DNA from 3 places in the Anoxybacillus ayderensis genome. Region 2 is predicted to be linked to each of the others. Evidence: predicted binding sites of a transcription regulator. Region 2 holds the regulator's gene; each other region holds the start of a gene.
What was found. Region 2 encodes Rex, which represses fermentation and respiration genes when NADH is low (regulators of the CRP and FNR family bind a similar motif). Its sites were predicted from a motif close to TTGTGAAATATTTCACAA; they were not measured.
Positions count from the first base shown of each region.

Region 1: a site for Rex is predicted at 4,479-4,496, ahead of pflB (formate C-acetyltransferase). Genes of this name have one in related genera too.
Region 3: a site for Rex is predicted at 1,905-1,922, ahead of adhE (bifunctional acetaldehyde-CoA/alcohol dehydrogenase). Genes of this name have one in related genera too.

Region 1 covers NZ_JACDUV010000001.1:66,168-73,489, reverse strand. Annotated here, with positions in the region: gene HNR63_RS00365 (PucR family transcriptional regulator) at 1-795, shown strand, start outside; gene ald (alanine dehydrogenase) at 916-2,046, shown strand; gene HNR63_RS00355 (amino acid ABC transporter ATP-binding protein) at 2,084-2,806, opposite strand; gene HNR63_RS00350 (amino acid ABC transporter permease) at 2,803-3,456, opposite strand; gene HNR63_RS00345 (basic amino acid ABC transporter substrate-binding protein) at 3,523-4,323, opposite strand; gene pflB (formate C-acetyltransferase) at 4,625-6,853, shown strand; gene pflA (pyruvate formate-lyase-activating protein) at 6,902-7,322, shown strand, end outside.
Region 2 covers NZ_JACDUV010000013.1:5,623-12,944, forward strand. Annotated here, with positions in the region: gene groL (chaperonin GroEL) at 1-269, opposite strand, end outside; gene groES (co-chaperone GroES) at 341-625, opposite strand; gene HNR63_RS13495 (CPBP family intramembrane glutamic endopeptidase) at 851-1,588, shown strand; gene HNR63_RS13500 (YdiK family protein) at 1,585-1,758, shown strand; gene HNR63_RS13505 (redox-sensing transcriptional repressor Rex) at 1,768-2,403, opposite strand; gene HNR63_RS13510 (ABC-F family ATP-binding cassette domain-containing protein) at 2,631-4,526, shown strand; gene tsaD (tRNA (adenosine(37)-N6)-threonylcarbamoyltransferase complex transferase subunit TsaD) at 4,836-5,849, opposite strand; gene rimI (ribosomal protein S18-alanine N-acetyltransferase) at 5,846-6,289, opposite strand; gene tsaB (tRNA (adenosine(37)-N6)-threonylcarbamoyltransferase complex dimerization subunit type 1 TsaB) at 6,293-6,991, opposite strand; gene tsaE (tRNA (adenosine(37)-N6)-threonylcarbamoyltransferase complex ATPase subunit type 1 TsaE) at 6,972-7,322, opposite strand, start outside.
Region 3 covers NZ_JACDUV010000001.1:55,867-63,188, reverse strand. Annotated here, with positions in the region: gene adhE (bifunctional acetaldehyde-CoA/alcohol dehydrogenase) at 1-1,882, opposite strand, end outside; gene HNR63_RS00310 (hypothetical protein) at 2,058-2,285, opposite strand; gene HNR63_RS00305 (transcriptional regulator) at 2,376-3,626, opposite strand; gene HNR63_RS00300 (FAD-dependent oxidoreductase) at 3,767-5,281, shown strand; gene HNR63_RS00295 (spore germination protein) at 5,278-6,747, shown strand; gene HNR63_RS00290 (GerAB/ArcD/ProY family transporter) at 6,757-7,322, shown strand, end outside.

The sequences.
Region 1 (7,322 bases), on a different contig from region 2:
CGCAAACATAAAAAAGAAGAGCGCATTCAAGAGTTTTTTTGGAAGCTATTAACGGGACACGTTTCTTCTCCTCATGACATCGTTGAACAATGCCATCAATTAAACGTGCATGTATATCCTTTTTTTTCTGTTGGCATTTTTCAATTTCAACAACAGATTCAAACGCAAGTGGAGCGGCAAATTGATTATTTATTAAAGACGACACAACAACTCGCTATTCCGCTTTATACGATCGACCATCAGCGGCTCATCGTGCTCGTCGCTCCAAGCTCGAACGTCTACGGGGAAGCGCACATTGAGCGATTTTTCCGCTCGTTTATGACGCAAATGAAAGAACGATTTCGCGTCGACATTATGATGGGGGCGTTCGGAAATGTGTATGAGTGCTACACAAAAATTGCAAAAAGTTATGAAGAAGCACAAACGGTATTAAAAATGAAACGCGCCTTTCCTCATCAACTTGCGAATATTCAAAGCTATCAACATCTTGGCATGTATCAATTTTTTGATTTGCTTTTTGAACAAAAACGACATGGGGATTTCCACAACGCCGCGCTCGAAAAGCTGAAGCAATACGATGCCCAACATCATACAAACTTAGTGGAGACGATTGAAACGTATCTTGACTGTGACAGCAACGTCAATGAAACGGCGAAAACGCTCAATATTCATCCGAATACACTCGCTTACCGTCTGAAGCGAATAAGTGAAATTGGAAACATTGACTTAAGCAATATGAGCGAAAAAGTAAAACTATATATCGATATGAAATTAGACAAATATCGGACAACATAGCTTTTGTGGAAATCCACAAAAGCTTGTTTTTTCTTTCTCTTTTCTAAACAAACAACAAATGATAAAAAACATTTATACTGTAGATAATAATGAAAGACAACATGAAAGGGGAAACAACACATGATTATTGGTGTTCCAAAGGAAATTAAAAATAATGAAAATCGTGTAGCGATTACACCAGCTGGCGTTATGTCATTCGTCAGCAATGGACATACTGTATTAATTGAGAAAAATGCAGGAATTGGAAGCGGTTTCACAGATGAAGCTTACGTTCAGGCAGGCGCACAAATCGTTGAACGCGCCGCAGATGTATGGGCGCAAGCGGATATGGTGATGAAAGTAAAAGAACCGCTACCAAGCGAGTATGAATACTTCCGTCCGGGATTAGTATTGTTCACATACTTACACCTCGCTGCTGAACCAGAATTAGCGCGTGCGCTAAAAGAAAAAGGTGTCATCGCCATCGCTTATGAAACGGTACAAGTTGGTCGTACGTTACCGCTTTTGACACCGATGAGCGAAGTAGCAGGACGCATGGCAGCACAAATTGGTGCTCAATTCCTTGAAAAAACAAAAGGCGGAAAAGGTATTCTTCTTTCCGGTGTTCCAGGCGTTAGCCGCGGAAAAGTAACGATCATTGGCGGCGGTGTCGTCGGAACGAACGCAGCAAAAGTGGCGATCGGCTTAGGTGCAAACGTCACGATTATCGACTTAAGCGCAGAACGTTTACGTGAACTTGACGATATTTTCGGAAGCCAAATTAATACGCTTATGTCTAACCCAATGAACATCGCACAAGCTGTTGCGGAGTCTGACCTTGTGATCGGTGCAGTATTAATTCCAGGAGCAAAAGCGCCAAAATTAGTGACAGAAGAAATGGTAAAAGCGATGCAACCAGGCTCGGTCATCGTTGACGTAGCGATCGACCAAGGCGGTATTGTTGAAACGAGCGACCATGTAACAACGCACGACAACCCAACATATGTGAAACACGGCGTCGTTCACTACGCAGTAGCGAACATGCCTGGAGCTGTGCCGCGCACATCAACACTTGCGCTCACAAACGTCACAATGCCATACGCACTACAAATTGCAAATAAAGGCGTACACAAAGCGGTCGCAGACAACCCTGCATTACGCCTTGGTGTAAACGTCGCAAACGGAGAAATCACATACGAAGCTGTCGCACGCGACCTCGGTTACGACTACGTTCCTGTCGAAGTGGCATTAGAGAAACAATTATTAGCATAAAAACGAAAGGTGTCCTGACACACGGGACACCTTTTTCTTATAACACTTTGGATAAAAATGACTTCGTTCGCTCATGTTGTGGTGCATCAAAAATTTGTTGTGGCGTTCCTTCCTCCACGATCACTCCACCGTCCATAAAGAGAACACGATCCCCGACTTCACGCGCAAATCCCATTTCATGCGTCACGACGACCATTGTCATTCCTTCTTTTGCTAGTTGTTTCATGACGGCAAGCACTTCCCCAACCATTTCTGGATCGAGCGCAGATGTTGGCTCATCAAATAACATAACTTTTGGCTCCATCGCAAGCGCACGAGCAATAGCGACACGCTGTGCCTGTCCACCAGATAATGAATCCGGATATACGTGTGCCTTATCTTGTAAGCCGACTTTCGCAAGCAGTTGCATCGCTTTTTCTGTCGCTTTTTCTTTCGACCATTTGCGCACTTTCATCGGGGCGAGTGTAATATTATTAAGCACCGTCATATGCGGAAATAAATTAAATCGTTGAAACACCATACCAACTTCTTCACGCACTTTATTTAAATCCGTTTTCGGATCTTTTAAATGAAATCCGTCAACGACGATATCCCCCTCATCAAAATCTTCAAGCAAGTTTAAACAACGTAAAAATGTCGACTTTCCTGAACCAGAAGGGCCGATAACGACAACCACTTCTTTTTCATGAATGTGCACATCAATTCCTTTTAACACTTGTAGCGATCCGAACGATTTTTTTAAATTTGTAACCCGAATCATGCGTCATACCTTCTTTCTAACCGATGTAGCAACTTGCTTAACGAGAGGGTAAGCACTAAGTAAATGAGCGCAACAGTTAAGTACGGTTCCCAAACGCGATAATATTGACCTTGCATCGCTCGTCCCCAATACATCAGTTCAGGCGCTGCAATAATTGCTGCAAGAGAAGAATCTTTAATGAGAACGATAAATTCATTGCCAAGCGGCGGAATCATTCGTTTAATGGCTTGTGGCAAAATGATGTAACGCATCGCTTGTACGTGCGTCATTCCAAGCGAACGAGCCGCTTCCATTTGACCGCGATCAATGGACTGGATGCCAGCACGGAAAATTTCCGCAATATACGCCGCTGCGTTTAAAGATAAAGAAATGGCGCCAGATACGAGCGGGTTCGGTTGAGCGGTAAAAATCGGCATCACGCCAAAATGAATAAGTAAAATTTGTACGAACAATGGCGTGCCACGGAAAAAATGGACGTACCAATCAAAAGGAAGACGAATGAGGCGGTTTCGAACCATTTTTCCGAGCCCAATGGCTAAACCGAGAATCGTCCCGAAAAAGATACCGACTAACGATAAGCCGATCGTCCATAACACCCCTTTTAAAAAAAACGGGGCATATTCAACAATGATATTGAAACGAAAATCCATCATCAATCACCTTTCCCTTTGTAAAAATTGCGTAACCTTAGCAGTTACGCAATTTTTACATCAACGTTATTGCTGTTGTTGTAATGATTCAATATTCGGTTCTGTACCAAACCATTTTTTATAAATTTCTGTGTACGTGCCATTTTCGATGACTTTTTTCAACGCTTCGTCTACTTTTTGTTTTAATTCGCTTCCTTTCGGGAACATAAAGCCGTAAAATTCAGATTCAAAATGTTCTGGATCCTCAAATGCTACAATTTTAGCATCTGGATTATTTTTTACGTATTCGTTCGCCACGGCATTATCTGTAACAACAGCTTCCACACCGCCGTTTAATAAGTCCATAATCGCAACGACCGTATTCTCAAACTTTTTAATATTTTTATTCTCTTTTCCTAAAATCTTCTCAACCGCTTCTTGTCCAGTTGTACCATTTTGGACACCGACAACTTTTCCTTGTAAATCTTTCGCGCTTTTAATCGAACTTCCTTCTTTAACAAGAATCATATGTGTTGATTCAAAGTAAGGAATAGAAAAGTCATATGTTTTTTTTCGATCATCGTTAATTGTAATTCCTGAAACGGCCATATCCGCTGTTTTCCCTTGAATAGCCGCAAACAATGGATCCCAGCCGATGTTTTTTAATTCATATTCTAGTCCAGCTTCTTTCATGACAGCTTTTAATAAATCGACATCAAAGCCGACAATTTCCCCTTTATCCATGTATTCAAATGGGGCAAACGCCGCATCTGTGACGACAGTCACTTTCTTTTCTGTTGTCGCCGTTTTTTCTGTCGAACTACCGCATCCAACAAGCGCAAACATAAGCATAAAAACAAGCGTTGCAATCATTCCTTTTTTTATCATTGTTAATCCCCCTTACTATTTGTTGTAAAATAATAAATGCTTGTGTATAAACATGTTATGCCCCTCATGTTTCACATATTATCAGCTTTTTTGTTTTTATGCAACAAATTTTATAAAAATAATTTTTGGAAAAATCTTTATTTTAAAAAATGTTTTTGATCAACTTTTCACAAATTCGTCAATCCTCCCTTCTCCTCGTCTTGTCAAAAAGTAGTATTCTTTATATAGGGGATATTTTTTACTATTCCTTAACGAATGGGAGGAGATTATAATGGCGCTACTGACTGTACATGAAGCGTTAATGGACGCTTGGAGAACGTTTAAAGGTGAAAAATGGAAAGAAGAAATTGACGTTCGTGATTTTATTTTAAATAACGTAACCGTTTACACAGGGGATGAATCGTTTTTACAAGGTCCGACGGAAGCGACGAAAAAGCTTTGGGAACAAGTGATGGAACTTTCAAAACTAGAACGCGAAAGAGGCGGCGTTCTCAACATGGATACAGAAATCGTATCAACCATTACATCGCATGGACCTGGCTATTTGAATAAAGAACTTGAAAAAGTTGTTGGTTTTCAAACAGACGAACCGTTTAAACGGGCGCTTATGCCATTTGGCGGTATTCGCATGGCGGAGCAAGCATGCGAAGCTTACGGATATGAAGTAAGCGATGAAGTAAAGAAAATTTTTACGCAATATCGTAAAACGCATAACCAAGGCGTATTTGACGTATATACGGATGAAATGAAAGCAGCGCGCAAAGCAGGAATTATTACAGGACTTCCTGACGCATATGGACGCGGTCGCATTATCGGTGACTATCGTCGCGTTGCCTTATACGGTGTGGATCGCTTAATTGAAGAGAAGAAGAAAGATTTACGCAATACAGGTGCGCGTACAATGAGCGAAGACATCATTCGTCTTCGTGAAGAATTAACGGAACAAATTCGCGCTCTTCAAGAATTAAAAGAAATGGCTGCAAGCTACGGATACGATATTTCTAAACCGGCGCGCAACGCACATGAGGCGTTCCAATGGTTATATTTCGCTTACCTTGCGGCGATTAAAGAACAAAACGGTGCAGCCATGAGCTTAGGTCGCGTCTCTACATTTTTAGATATTTATATCGAGCGCGACTTGCAAGAAGGAACATTAACAGAACGCGAAGCGCAAGAGCTTGTTGACCATTTCGTCATGAAATTGCGTCTCGTCAAATTTGCAAGAACGCCAGAATACAATGAGCTATTTAGCGGCGACCCAACGTGGGTCACAGAGTCCATTGGCGGTGTCGCGATTGACGGTCGTCCGCTTGTGACGAAAAACTCATTCCGCTTCTTGCATACACTCGATAACTTAGGCCCGGCGCCAGAACCAAACTTAACGGTGCTTTGGTCAACACAGTTGCCAGAAGCGTTTAAGAAATATTGCGCGAAAATGTCGATTCAAACAAGCTCCATTCAATATGAAAATGACGATTTAATGCGACCTGAGTTCGGCGACGACTACGGCATCGCATGCTGCGTATCCGCGATGCGCATCGGCAAACAAATGCAATTTTTCGGCGCGCGTGCAAACCTTGCAAAAGCATTATTATACGCAATTAACGGCGGCGTGGATGAAAAATTAAAAGTGCAAATCGGCCCAGAGTTTGCGCCAATCACATCTGAATACTTAGACTACGATGAAGTGATGCGCAAATTTGACAACGTCATGGAATGGCTAGCAGAATTGTATATTAATACATTAAACGTCATCCATTACATGCATGATAAATATTGTTATGAACGAATCGAAATGGCGCTCCACGATACGCACATTTTGCGCACGATGGCAACTGGTATCGCTGGGTTGTCGGTTGTCGCTGACTCATTAAGTGCGATTAAATATGCGAAAGTAAAAACGATTCGTGATGAAAACGGCTTAGCTGTCGACTTTGAAATTGAAGGCGACTTTCCGAAATACGGAAATAACGATGATCGCGTTGATTCGATTGCGGTCGATATTGTTGAACGCTTTATGACAAAATTGCGCAAACATAAAACGTATCGCGATTCGAAACATACGACATCCATCTTAACGATCACATCAAACGTCGTATACGGTAAAAAGACAGGAAATACACCAGATGGTCGTCGCGCTGGTGAACCGTTCGCCCCTGGTGCGAATCCATTACACGGTCGCGATACAAAAGGAGCGCTTGCATCGTTAAGCTCTGTCGCAAAATTACCGTATGAATATGCATTAGACGGTATTTCGAACACGTTCTCGATCGTACCAAAAGCGCTCGGGAAAGATGAAGCGACACGCATTCAAAACCTTGTCGCGATTTTAGATGGCTATGCGCAAAAACGCGGTCATCATTTAAACGTCAACGTCTTTAACCGCGACACGTTGCTTGACGCGATGGAACATCCTGAAAAATATCCGCAATTGACTATTCGCGTATCAGGTTATGCGGTCAACTTTATTAAATTAACACGCGAACAACAAATTGACGTCATTAATCGGACGTTCCATGAAACAATGTAATGGAAGCTCCCACGCATCGTGGGAGCTTTCTACCTAGGAGGAAACAACATGAACGGATTTATTCATTCAATCGAATCGTGCGGAACGGTGGATGGTCCCGGCATTCGTTACGTCATTTTTACTCAAGGCTGTTTATTGCGCTGCCAATATTGCCACAACGCAGATACGTGGGAGATTGGCAAAGGAAAACAAATGTCTGTTGATGAAGTTATTGCTGATGCAAAGACGTACTTGCCTTTTATGCAAGCATCCGGCGGCGGAATAACGGTTAGTGGCGGAGAACCGCTTTTACAAATCGATTTTTTAATTGAGCTATTTCGCCGTTGTAAACAGCTTGGCATTCATACAACGATTGATTCGTCTGGCGGATGTTATACGACGGAAGCATCATTTCAAAAAAAATTAAATGAATTGCTTCAATACACAGATTTAATTTTGCTTGATTTAAAACATATTGATGAAAAAAAAC
Region 2 (7,322 bases):
GTTGTTGTACCGTCACCAGCAACGTCATTTGTTTTGCTTGCTACTTCTGCAACAAGCTTCGCACCCATATTTTCAAACGGATCTTCTAATTCAATTTCTTTCGCGATTGTTACACCGTCATTTGTAATTAATGGAGAACCAAATTTTTTCTCTAATACAACGTTACGACCTTTTGGACCTAATGTTACTTTTACTGCATCAGCTAATTTATCTACACCGCGTAACATCGCACGACGAGCTTCTTCGCTGAATTTAATTTCTTTTGCCATACATCTTACCCCCTTGATGATAATTTTTTGTTAAGTATTTTTGTATGCTTTATATGTTATCAGGCGAACGATTAACCAATCACAGCTAAAATGTCGCTTTCACGTAAAATTAAGTACTCTTTTCCATCATATTTCACTTCTGTACCCGCATATTTTGAGAAGATGATGCGGTCACCAACGCTTACTTCTGGAGCTACGCGCTCACCATTGTCAAGAACGCGACCTGAACCAACCGCAACAACTTTTCCTTCTTGTGGTTTTTCCTTCGCTGTGTCTGGTAAAACAATTCCGCTCGCTGTTTTTTCTTCAGTTTGAATTAATTCAATGACAATACGATCACCTAGTGGCTTCAACACGGCAAACGACCTCCTTAATTAGATTTTCGTTCCGTTATTAGCACTCATCATCATTGAGTGCTAACACACTTATTATATTAATGAACTTTTTTCAATTTTGCAAGTAGGAAGTTAAAAATTTTTCACTAAATCTTTCCCTTTTTCATTATGTCTTTCCTTTCGAAATTCATACAAAAAATATGGTAAAATGAAAAAGTACTCATTTTGTCAAAAGGGGTTGAACACGTGAAAAAGCAATATTGGTATGTCATTATTACATACATCGCCATGCAGTTATCTAGTTTAATTGGCGTTCCTTTGCTTGCACATAGCGGGTTTGTTGACACATCAAATAAAGAAATCGCCCTATCCATTGCCTCAGGTTATTGGGCTGTCATTAGCTTCTCGATCGCTTTTCTTTTCGTTCTTTATTTCATGAGAGAAGATATGAAATACTCATACGATCGCCATCAAGCATCTATTGGAACGTCAATTTTTTGGGGAATTGGAGGGTTCTTTCTTGCCCTTTTCGCTCAAGGCATCGCAGCAAATATTGAGATGCACGTATTTGGCGTCGAGATGGGGTCCGAAAATACGAGACGCATCGTTGAGATGGTGAAGCTAACACCAGCGCTTATGCTCGTCACTTCGATCGTCGGACCGATTTTAGAAGAAATCATTTTTCGAAAAATTATTTTTGGAACGCTGTATCAAAAATATAACTTTCTTTTATCGGCGACTGTCAGTTCCCTTTTATTTGCTGTCGTTCATTTAGAGTTTGAACATTTGCTTCTTTATGCAACGATGGGATTCGTATTTGCTTTCTTATATGTGAAAACAAAGCGTATTCTCGTACCTATTGCAGCACATGTACTGATGAACACATTTGTCGTTGTCATTCAAACGTTATTTGCTGAGGAAATTGAAAAAATAATGAGGGAAGCAGAACAAATGCAATTCGTGATTTGGAGGCTGTTTTCATGAAGTCTGAACCGTTGTTTTACTTTTTAATGGGCATTTTATTCACTTATTTTGCTGTCGATAGCGCTGACGATGGCATTTGGGACGTCACAACGATGCTATTTATCCTTATTGCTACATTAGATTTTGGCACAGCTATTCGTTCTTTATTGAAAAAAACCTCCCGCTCATGAACGGGAGGTTCACTCATTTCCATAATGTTTTAAAAAGTAAACAAGTGACTGCAATTCGACCGCTAAATCAATATGATGAACGCGAATGTGTTCAGGCACATGCAGGCGAGCAGGCGTAAAGTTTAAAATTCCTTTAATGCCTTTTTGGACAAGTCGATCAGTAATCGGTTGGGCAACTTGGGCTGGAACGGTTAAAATCGCTACCGTAATCCCACCTAGTTTTTCTTCCAATTCATCTAAATGATAAACGGGAACGCCACCTACTTCCGTTCCGACTTTATCTGGATCTACATCGAACGCCATCACGATTTTCGTATTATTGTTTTTGCTAAAATTGTAGTTCAAAAATGCCGTTCCTAAATTACCAACCCCAAACAACGCTACTTCTGTCGTTTCATCTTGATCTAACGTTTTTCTGAAAAACGACAGCAAATAATTCACATTATAACCGTATCCTTTTTTTCCAAGCGCACCAAAGTATGAAAAATCACGGCGAATCGTTGCTGAATCGACTTTTACGGCTTCACTTAACTCCGCTGAAGATACACGCTGCTTTCCTGATGCATGCAAGTTTTTCAAAAAACGATAATACAACGGTAGTCGCTTTGCGGTCGCCTGCGGAATTTTTGGTTGTTCATTATTCACGAGTCAATCCCCCACATTTCCTTTCACAAATAGTTAGCGCTTTCATTTTTCTCTCCTATACGTCTGAAAAGTTCTCCCCACTTTTAAACTATACACTATTTTTCTCATTCTGTCTTTCCTTTGTACCCTTTATTATTATTTTTGTCAAATTTGTTATTCGCACACTAGTGTTGCCGAACATCAAGAAAGTACGTTACACTATCAAAAGAAGATTGAGGTGAAAAATGATGATCATTTTACAAGTAAATCAACTATCCAAATCATATGGGGCGGAACAAGTTTTATCAGACATTAAGCTTGAAATACAAGAAAAAGACCGTATTGCGTTAGTGGGAAGAAATGGGGCAGGAAAATCGACATTATTAAAAATCATTGCCGGCCAATTGTCGTATGACACAGGAGAAGTGATCAAACCGAAGCACGTAACAATTGGTTACTTAGACCAATATACTGGTTTGCACGCCCATCGCTCCATTTGGGAAGAAATGCTCGATGTGTTTGCCCCGCTTCAACAAATGGAAAAACAATTGCGTGACCTAGAGCAACAAATGAGCTTGCACGGTGCCGACTATGAGCGCTTACTTGAACATTACGACCGTTTACAAACGGAATTTAAAGAAAAAGGTGGCTATCAATATGAAGCCGATATTCGTTCTGTGCTTCATGGTCTCCGCTTTTCTCAGTATGACTACACAACAAAAATATCTACGTTAAGCGGTGGACAGCGAACACGATTAGCGCTCGGCAAACTGCTTCTTGCTAAACCAGATTTGTTGATTTTAGACGAACCAACAAACCATTTGGATATGGAAACATTACAATGGCTTGAACAATATTTAAAAAATTATGATGGAGCCATTCTTATCGTCTCACACGACCGCTATTTTCTTGATCAAATCGTGACACAAGTGTATGAATTATCACGCACGAAAATAAAAAAATACGTTGGAAACTATACGAGTTATTTACAACAACGGGCGGAACAATTTGAACAACAACTGAAACTGTATGAAAAACAACAAGAAGAAATTTCGAAATTAAAAGATTTTATTCAACGAAATATTGCCCGTGCATCGACGGCAAAGCGAGCGCAAAGCAGAAGAAAACAATTAGAAAAAATGAATATCATTGAAAAGCCGCTCGGCGATGAAAAATCGGCATCGTTTCGCTTCGAAATTGAACGACCAAGCGGAAACGACGTGTTAACAGCTACCGATTTAGCCATTGGTTATGATCACATCATCGCAACAAACCTATCATTCCGTGTCACTCGCGGTGATAGCATCGCACTCATTGGACCAAATGGAATTGGAAAATCGACTCTTTTAAAAACGATTATCAAACAACTCCCTGCAAAACATGGGGAGCTCCGCTACGGAACAAATGTACAAATTGGCTATTATGATCAAGAACAAGCTCAATTAACATCGAACAAACGTGTCATCGATGAACTATGGGATGAAGATCGATTAAAGACAGAAAAAGAAATTCGCACGATTCTCGGAAACTTTTTATTTTCTGGCGACGATGTATTGAAACCTGTGCAAACATTAAGTGGCGGTGAAAAAGCTCGGCTCGCTCTCGCCAAACTGATGATGAAAAAAGCCAACGTCTTAGTGTTAGACGAACCGACAAACCATTTAGATTTAGACAGCAAAGAAGTGCTAGAACAAGCGCTTATTGAATACCCAGGAACAATTATCTTCGTTTCTCACGACCGTTATTTTATTAACAAAATCGCAACAAAAATATACGAGTTATCCACAGAAGGTCTCATTGAATATTTAGGGGACTATGATTATTACGTGGCGAAAAAAGCAGAGCTACTCGAACTTGGACAAATCGGTCAAGAGACGACAACGGGCGAATCATCGTCCCTAAAACGTTCGTATGAAGAAGAAAAAGAACGAAAAAAATTAGAGAGACAACGAAAACGAAAAATAGAGCAGCTAGAGACAGAGATGGAGAAACTCGAGCAACAAATTGCAACGTATGAACAACAATTATATGATCCTTCCTGTTATAACGACTACGAGAAAGCCAGAGATACACAAGCAAAAATCGCAGAACTAAAACAAAAATTTGATGAGTTATTCGAACAATGGGAACTTTTACAACAATAATGATGAGCTAGCTCCATTTGTGGACTAGCTCATCTTTTTACACAAACATATCCACAGAAAAAACACCTAAATATAAGTTATTCACGTACTTTTCCACATTATCCACAAAACCATCAAAAAATTTGTCTATTTCTTTGTGGTTAACTCGTTATGATAAAATAACATATAGTACACGTTTTCCACATTATCCACATGTATGTGGATAACATAATCCACAAAATGTGACTAAGTTTTTCTTCATGCCAAGTTGTTCCGCACGTATATAGTTATAAAAAAGGAGTGCCCCTTCACTTTCGGGACACCCTCCTGTTATAACAGTAAACTTGGGTTCGCATTTAACGCCATAGTAGCGCGCTTTCCTTGTTGAAATAATACTGTTCCAGCTGCCGCAATCATCGCCGCGTTATCTGTACAAAGGGACAATGGCGGAATGATAAGTTCCACCTCTGGTAATTGCTCAACTTGTTTTTGCAATTGTGTGCGCAATCCTTCATTTGCTGCGACCCCACCAGCTAGCAATATTTGCTTCACGTCGTAATGCGCAGCCGCTTGTATCGTTTTTCCTACTAATACTTCGACAACACTTGTCTGAAAACTTGCTGCCATATCTTCAGGCAAAATGGTTTCCCCACGCTGTTTTGCATTGTGCAACGTATTAATGACGGCTGATTTTAATCCACTAAAACTAAAGTCATACGAACCTTCTTCCAACCATGCACGAGGCAAATCAATAGTCGGTTTTCCTTGTTTCGCCAAACGATCAATGTGAGGCCCTCCCGGATAAGGTAGCTGTAACGCGCGTGCAACTTTGTCATACGCTTCCCCAGCCGCATCGTCTCGCGTCTCACCAATGACTTCAAACACTCCATGCTCTTTCATATAAATGAGCTCCGTATGCCCTCCTGACACAACAAGAGCTAATAGCGGAAATTTCATTTCTTGTACAAGTTGATTCGCATAAATATGTCCTGCAATATGATGCACGCCAACAAGAGGAATGCGATGCGCAAAAGCTAATGCTTTCGCAGCGTTCACGCCAATCAATAGCGCGCCAACTAATCCCGGACCTTCTGTTACCGCAATCGCATCAATTTCGCTAACATCCATATTTGCCTGCTTCATCGTTTCTTCTAACACAAGCGTGATTTGCTCAACATGGTGACGCGATGCAATTTCAGGAACGACCCCACCAAATCGTTGATGACTTTCCATTTGTGAGGAAACAACGTTAGCTACAATTTCACATCCATTTTTCACAATGGCAGCTGCTGTTTCATCACAGCTTGTCTCAATTCCAAGCACAAATATATCTTTTTCACTCATAATTTCACCCACATTACTAATGCATCTTCTTGGTTATCTGAATAATATCGCTTACGAATACCGCCATTTAAAAAGCCAAGCTTTCGATACAATGATTGTGCAACGGTATTCGACACCCGCACTTCCAATGTCATCGTTTGAGCCCCTTCTTCTCTCGCTAACGCCATCGCCTGTTTCATTAGTGCTTCTCCGAGTTTTTTACCACGAAATTCTGGCAACACCGCAATGTTTGTAATATGCGCTTCATCCATCACTAACCACATGCCACAATAACCAATAATTTGTCCATCATGCTCCATCACAATGTAACGAGCATATCGATTATTTGTCAACTCTTGATAAAAGGAAGAACGACTCCATGGGAGCGTAAATGAAAGCTGTTCGATTTCCACAATGCGATCGAGATCTTGAAGCGTCATAAACCGAAAAGAAACATCCACTTATCATTCCGTCCTTTCTTGCTGACGAGCAAGCCAATTCGCTTCCGCCTCTGCTAAACGAATATAGTTTGGCACAAATGTATGAATGTCTTCCGGCTCGCGATTTATTCCTAACCACGCGAGCTCACTTGGACGTGGATTGTGAAGTGTCGCTGGAGCTACTTGAACACGATCTAGCGTTTCAACAAATGTTGCTTCATGTAGCGAACTATCGTTTCCAACTAATAAAATCGGTTCATTATATGCTTTTAATTCATTTGCCCACTCTGTAGCTAAAATGACTTGATCAGCTACGATCGATTGCACGTGATCTCCTTCGACTTTGTAAAGACCTGTATAAATTTGTCCTCGCCGAGCGTCCATTAACGGAACAACGAGACCTTGAAAATATTTTGCGCTTGCTGCCATCACTTCTAAACTTGATACGCCGACAAGCGGAATATTTAGCGTCCAAGCAAGCGTTTTAGCAATTGTCACCCCAATGCGAACACCTGTATATGATCCAGGGCCTTTCGCAACAACAATTCGATCCAGATCTTTTGGACTCATATCACATTGTTGAAGTAGTGCCTCAATCGCAGGCATCACTCGTATCGAATGATTTTTTTTCAAATTTGTAATGATTTCCCCTTTAACAATTTGTCCATCAACAACAGCGATCCCCATAACAAATGTCGATGTATCAATGGCTAACACTTTCATCGCTAAAAATCTCCTTACATAACTGTTCGTAACGTTGGCCAATTGGAGTGAAGTGAATAATTCGACTTTCCCCATCAGCATGGTGAATAGTAATATGTAAACGTTCAGTTGGTAAATATGGCTCAATGACATGCGCCCATTCAACAACTGTTACACCATCACCGAAAAAATATTCATCAAAACCTAAATCTTCTTCACTTTCTGCTAAACGATATACATCCATATGATACAAAGGGAGACGTCCTTCGTATTGTTTAATAATATTAAAAGTCGGGCTGCTGACATTGCGGTTAATTCCTAGTCCCTTTGCTAGTCCTTTTGTAAACGTTGT
Region 3 (7,322 bases), on a different contig from region 2:
GCGGATATTTGACGTTATTTTTCTTATCTGTAATGACCGCAAACGATGTCACTTCTGAACCTGTACCAGACGTTGTTGGAATCGCCACAAATTGCGCCTTTTGGCCGAGTTTTGGATATTTAAATACACGCTTACGAATATCTAAAAACTTTTGTTTTAACCCATTGAAGTCTGTATTCGGATGTTCATAGAACAACCACATCGCTTTCGCCGCGTCCATCGCCGAACCACCACCGAGAGCGATGATGACGTCTGGTTGGAACGCATGCATCATATCGGCACCTTTCATGACTGTTTCAATCGATGGATCCGGCTCAACTTCTGAGAAAATTTCGCAATGCACATAATCTGGGCGTTTGCGTAAATAGTACAACACTTTATCAACATAGCCGAGCTTCACCATGCCTGGGTCTGTAACGATAAAGGCACGCGAGATGTTTGGCATTTTCGCTAAATATTGTGTCGCATGTTTTTCAAAATAAATTTTTGGCGGAACTTTAAACCATTGCATGTTTACATTCCTTCTCGCTAATTTTTTAATGTTAATTAAATGTGTCGCCCCAACGTTTGTCGAAACAGAGTTGCCACCGAACGTACCGCAACCGAGCGTCAATGACGGAATGTATGCGTTGTAAATATCTCCGATCGCTCCTTGTGAAGATGGGGCGTTCGAAATGATCCGTCCTGCTTTCATTCGCTTACCGAATTCAAGAATGACTTCTTGATTTTCTGAATGAATGACAGCCGAGTGGCCAAGTCCACCGAATTCAAGCATTTCTTCTGCTCGTTTTAATCCTTCCTCTGTACTATTCACCTTATAGCACGCCAATACCGGGCTTAATTTTTCACGAGAAAGTGGCTCTTGCGGACCGACGCTTTTTAGTTCTGCCACAAGAATTTTCGTATCAACTGGCACATCAACGCCTGCCATTTTCGCAATTTCATATGCTGGTTTACCGACGATATTCGGATTGACTGCGCACGTATTTTCATTAATGACGAGCTTTTCAACTTTTTTCTTTTCTTCTTCATTTAAGAAATAACATTTGTTTGCGATCATCTCATTTTTCACAGCATCATAAATTTCTTTATCAATAATGACCGCTTGTTCAGATGCACAAATCATGCCGTTGTCAAACGTTTTTGATAGAATAAGATCGTTCACGGCACGTTTTATATTTGCGGTTTTCTCAATATAGCAAGGCACGTTACCAGGTCCAACCCCTAATGCTGGCTTTCCTGAGCTATATGCCGCTTTAACCATGCCTGCTCCACCTGTCGCAAGAATAAGCGAAACGCCAGGATGATGCATCAATTGTTGAGTCGCTTCGACAGAAGGCGTTTCGATCCATTGAATACAATGTTCTGGCGCGCCAGCTGCAATGGCTGCATCGCGTAAAATACGCGCTGCTTCACTGCTACATTTTTGCGCAGATGGGTGGAACGCAAAAATGATTGGGTTGCGCGTTTTAATTGAAATAAGCGCCTTAAACATCGTTGTTGATGTTGGGTTTGTTACCGGTGTAACCCCAGCAATCACCCCAACAGGCTCGGCAATTTCAATGATGCCTTCTTGTTCATTTTCTCGGATGACGCCAACCGTTTTATCGTATTTAATGTTATGGTAAATGTATTCTGTCGCAAAAATGTTTTTAATAATTTTATCTTCATACACGCCACGTTTTGTTTCTTCGATCGCTAATTTTGCTAAATACATATGCTTATCAAGTCCAGCTAACGCCATTTGCTTGACGATATGGTCAATCGCTTCTTGATCGTAATCACGAAATGCTTTTAACGCCTTTTGCGCATTCGCCACAAGGGTGTCGATCATTTTCGTAACTTCTTTCTTTTGGTCTAATACTTTTTCATCAACAGCCATATAAGACCCTCCTGTATTGTTCTTGTGAAATTTTTCACAAGTTAATTGAAAATAAAATTGTGATTGTTTTCACATTTTCATTATAGCGAAAGGAATTTCGTTCATGTGTGTCAACTTTGTGAAATGTTGAGCAAGTATGTTTTATAAGAGAACCGCTTCTTCATAAAGAAGGCGGTTACTCACATACTGGATTGCGCGGAATTTTCGTAAACGAAATATCGTTGTACATACGCGTATTTCGTTTGACAATGACAACATAGTTTACTGTCCATATATAAGACGGAATTTCTTGATCATCTTCAAACATCATCGCTTCAAATTCATCGCCAATCATTTCTTCAAATAGCTCTAGTGTATATGTTTCCGCATCTGTTGAAAAGTTTCTCCATTCGCATACAAGCATTGTTTGTCACCTCAACTTTTCTTTTGTTACCATCATTGTAACATTCTTTTCTCTATTATAGATTGTGAAATATTGAACAAATCATGAATATTACTTATTCGTCATATATGCTTGTTTCGGATGATTTGGTTGTTCTGGATACTTTAACCTCATTTTTCCTTCTGCTAATAACTTTCCTAAATAGTTGTTTCGTAAACCGTCTGGCGTTCGATCTAATAAATACGCTAATTGTTTTAACATTAACGGTCGATGAGCGCATAGTTGCAAAATGATTTCTTCCATTTTAGTCGGTGCAAGCCTTTTTTTCTTACGTGCAATTTCAGCAATGTTCCATAGCTCCTGATCGACATTTATTTCTTCTTCCTCATCCGATTTATTTACGGAGTCGAAAGAGATATTTACGGAGTTTTCGTCTTTATTTATGGAGCTATCCTTATTATTTATGGAGTTAAGCCCTTTGCTTACGGAGTTTAGCTCGCTATTTAAGGAGTTTTGTTCGATATTATAGGAGTTTTCGTCTTTATTTACGGAGTCCAATAATGGCACATCATCCGTCCAATCACTTACTGCCTCGATCTCCTCTATATGTTCGTGTCTTTCTGAGAAGGACACAATAGGCAATGTAACGACCGTTCGTTTTTGAAAATCATATTGCTCGACAGCAAGTTGCTGTAAACAAATCGTCTCTATCGTTTTTAAACCGACTCCAGCACGTTTACAAAATTGAATGTAAATAAACATTTTAAACATATTCGGATTGCGCAAATGGCTAATCCCGCCGCTATACGCTTGTTCTAAAGGAATGCCGAAAAGCCCAGGATTAGAAAATTGTATATATGATCGCTGCCGTTCAACAATAACGCCTCCATCACCGTTGTAATCGGCATGGACAATCGCGTTGATGAGCGCTTCATGCACAGCTTCTTTTTCAAATGTAGCTACATCTTTAAACTCGTTCATCACTTTAAAATAAAAATCATAAATATTTCCCGACCACGTTCCGTCTTGTGAAGTGAAACGATTTGTCCAATGCATATCATTGTCGTCATGTTCGCGATATTCTAAAAAGTATTGTGGTAAAACTTCTGTAATCATTCGCTCTTCGCTGAACATAAGGAGCCCTGCTAATGTGAGCCCTTCTTTGTTTGTATCTCGTATTTTTCCCCATGCCCCAATTTTATATAAAAAATCTTTCGTTTCTAACCCGTTCCACGGATGGTTTGGCTTTGCTTTTGCAAATTGTTCGCGATAATGACGAACAGATTCTAAATGCAATTCATTAAGCCCATAATGTTCTAACACCACGTTATCTTGTAAACGAATGTTTGCATCTTTATTCACTTTCGATCTCCCTCTTACGTTATGTTATAAAAACGTTTCGATACTCGTCTATTTCCATTTTATCATCTTTACAAATGTTCATCATAAACTTTTCGATTTGGGGAAAATTAAGAAAAACATGGTTATGGAGGAACAAAAACATGTCTTTACCAAAGTTATCACAATCGTATTGGCTACAAACAACAACGATTCCGTCTTTTCCATCTCTGACGCAACCGATTGAAACAGATGTAGCGATTATTGGTGGAGGAATAACAGGCATTACGACGGCTTATTTGCTCGCTAAACAAGGCGTGCGCGTCGCCGTCATCGAAGCAGATCGGCTATGTCACGGCACAACAGGGCATACGACTGCAAAAATGACTGCCCAGCATGATCTCATTTATCATGAACTGATAGCCCACTTCGGTGAAGATAGCGCTCGTCAATATTACGAAGCAAATAAAGAAGCGCTGCAATCGATTTTGCATATCGTAAAAGAACACGATATTCATTGCGACTTATCGGTAGAAGACGCATACGTGTATACGACTGAAGAAACGCAATTATATAAGCTTGAGGCGGAATGGAAAGCGTATGAAACGCTCGGCATCGACGGGGCATATGTCGATCAACTGTCGCTTCCTTTCTCCATCCAAGGTGCAGTCATGATGCGTAACCAAGCGCAATTTCATCCGCTCCATTATATAAAAACATTAGTGGAGCTTGCAGTAAAATACGGGGCATCTTTTTACGAACAAACTGTCGCACAACATATCGAGACAACGGGGCGGCCGATTGTACGAACGAAAAATGGAGCAACGATCACATGTGACACTGTTGTCATTTGTACCCACTTTCCGTTTTTTGACCCTGCTTTTTACTTTGCACGCTTGCATGCAGAGCGATCTTACGTCATTGCGGTCGAAGCTCATGAACGATTGCAAGGCATGTATTTGAGCGCAAATGAACCGAAGCGGTCGCTTCGCTGCACAACGATGGACGGCAAGCCGCTTCTTCTAATCGGTGGCGAGTCGCATAAAGTCGGACAAGGGATCAACATGATTCAACACTATGAAGCGTTACAATCATTTTGTGAACATACGTTCGGTTTATCACATGTGCTATATCGTTGGTCGGCGCAAGATCTCATCACGCTAGACAATCTTCCATACATCGGTCCGATTCGCACAAGTCTCCCGCACATTCTTGTCGCGACAGGATATCGAAAATGGGGGATGACGACAAGTATGGTCGCAGCTCGTCTTTTGACAGATTTAGCGTTACAAAAAGAACATCGTTACGCACATTTATTTACTCCGTCACGATTTATCGCTGACCCATCACTAAACAATTTGTTTACTGAGGGCATTGATGTCGCTAAACATTTTTTAACTGGAAAACTTGAATATGCTCTTCGTACTCCGCACGACATATCGAAAGGAGAAGGAGCCGTTGTCAATGTGGACGGAAAACGGGCAGGTGCCTACCGCGATGAACAAGGCACACTGTATGTCATCGATACGACATGTACACATATGGGTTGTGAACTCGAATGGAACAATAGCGAACGGTCATGGGACTGCCCGTGCCACGGTTCACGCTTCTGTTTTACTGGAAAAGTGCTAGAAGGACCAGCTATCGAACCACTTCAACAGCTTAAAGGGGATGAATGATGAACGGCATACAACAAACCGTCACGCACTCGCTCGATATGAACGAACAAACGTTGCGTGATTATTTTACAAAAACGCCTGATCTCATATATTGCCATCTATTTATTGGGGAACCAAAAAAGCGAGCGTTGCTTATTTATCTCAATACGCTCGTGGATAAAAACTCGATTAATAATAACATTATTGATCCGCTTTTATTTGAAACGAAACAAATTCACACGATCGCGGATATTCAACTGCCAATCGGCTCAAAATCATATACGACAAAATGGGAACATGTCATTCAACGAGTGTTTCAAGGGGAAACCGCACTATTTCTAGACGGTGACGACCACGTATTGCTTTTGGATACGCAAGGATGGCCGCAACGCGCCATTGCAGAACCGCAAGTGGAATCGTCGCTTAAAGGGTCGCACCAAGGTTTTATTGAAACGTGTGAAAAAAATATTGCGTTAATTCGTCGTTATTTGCCGCACCAACAATTAAAAATTGAAGAAACGACCGTCGGGAGACGCGGACATACCCCTGTCGTATTATTGTACTTAGAAGACATCGCCCATCCAGAAGTGCTGCAAGAGTTAAAAGATCGGATTGAACAAGTTGATGTCGATACGATCGTCAATACCGGGGAACTGATGCAACATATTGAAGATAATCCGTTTTCACCGTTTCCGCAATTTTTGTTGACGGAGCGACCAGATGCTGCGGTAAGCAACTTACTGCAAGGTCGCATCGTTATCGTTGTTGACCGCTCGCCTAGCGCCATGATCGGTCCGATGACGTTTATTACGTTTTTCCAAACCGTTGATGATTACAGTACACGTTGGATGATCGCCTCGTTTTTGCGACTTTTGCGGTTGCTTGCCTTTTTTATGGCGATTTTTTTACCGTCCGCTTACATTGCAGCACTTTCGTTTCATTACGAAATTATTCCGCTCAATTTATTGCTTACGGTTGCAGAGTCAAGAGAACGCGTCCCGCTTCCACCGATTTTAGAAGCCATTTTAATGGAACTTGCGATTGAAATGTTGCGTGAAGCGGGTTTGCGTTTACCTGCGCCAATTGGACAAACGGTCGGCATTGTTGGGGGTGTCGTCATTGGACAAGCGGCCGTTGAAGCCGGTATCGTCAGCAACATCATGGTCGTCATCGTCTCGTTAACAGCGATTGCATCGTTTATTATTCCAAACCCAGATATGTCCGAGTCGATTCGTTTATTGCGTTTTCCAATGATGATTGCTGCTTCTTTGTTTGGTTTAGTCGGAATGGTGATCGGATTCATGCTTATTATCGGCCATTTAATTTCATTAGAGTCGCTTGGCACACCTGCAGGGAGCCCGTTTGCTCCGGCACGGTTGCGCGATTGGAAAGATACACTTTTACGCTTCCCGCTTTGGATGATGCGCACGCGGCCATTATCCGCCCGCCCAACGCAACTGACGAGACAAAAAAAATTTCGCAAATAAGTGGTGCGTATGAAACGATATCAATTTAACGAAATAACAACGATGCAATATATTTTTCTTATTTCGGGTACACAAGTTGGCATCGGCATTTTATCACTTCCAGCCCAACTTGCCGATATCGCCAATACAGATGGATGGATCGCCATTGTCATCGGTTGGATCATTTCGATCATCGCCAGTACGATCATTATTAAAACGATGGAAAAGCATCAGCAAGATACGATTTTTGATCTTTCTCGTCGCTACTTCGGTCGTATATTTGGAACTTTGATCCATATCGCTTTTGTCGCTTACGCTTTATTAGCGTCAATCACCGTCGTTTTTACTGCCATTCATATTACACAAGTATGGATTTTACCAAACACACCGAACTATCTTATTATGATGTTATTTATGCTCCCTGGCTTTTTCATTACGAGAAATGGTGTGCGCATACTTGGTCGTTATGCTGAAGTTGTCTTTTATTTAACGCTTTGGATGCCTATTCTTATCGCTGTGCCGTTACAAAAGGGAACGATTTTGCATATGCTTCCTATTTTAAAAGAAGGATGGGCTCCGATTATTCAAGCGGTGAA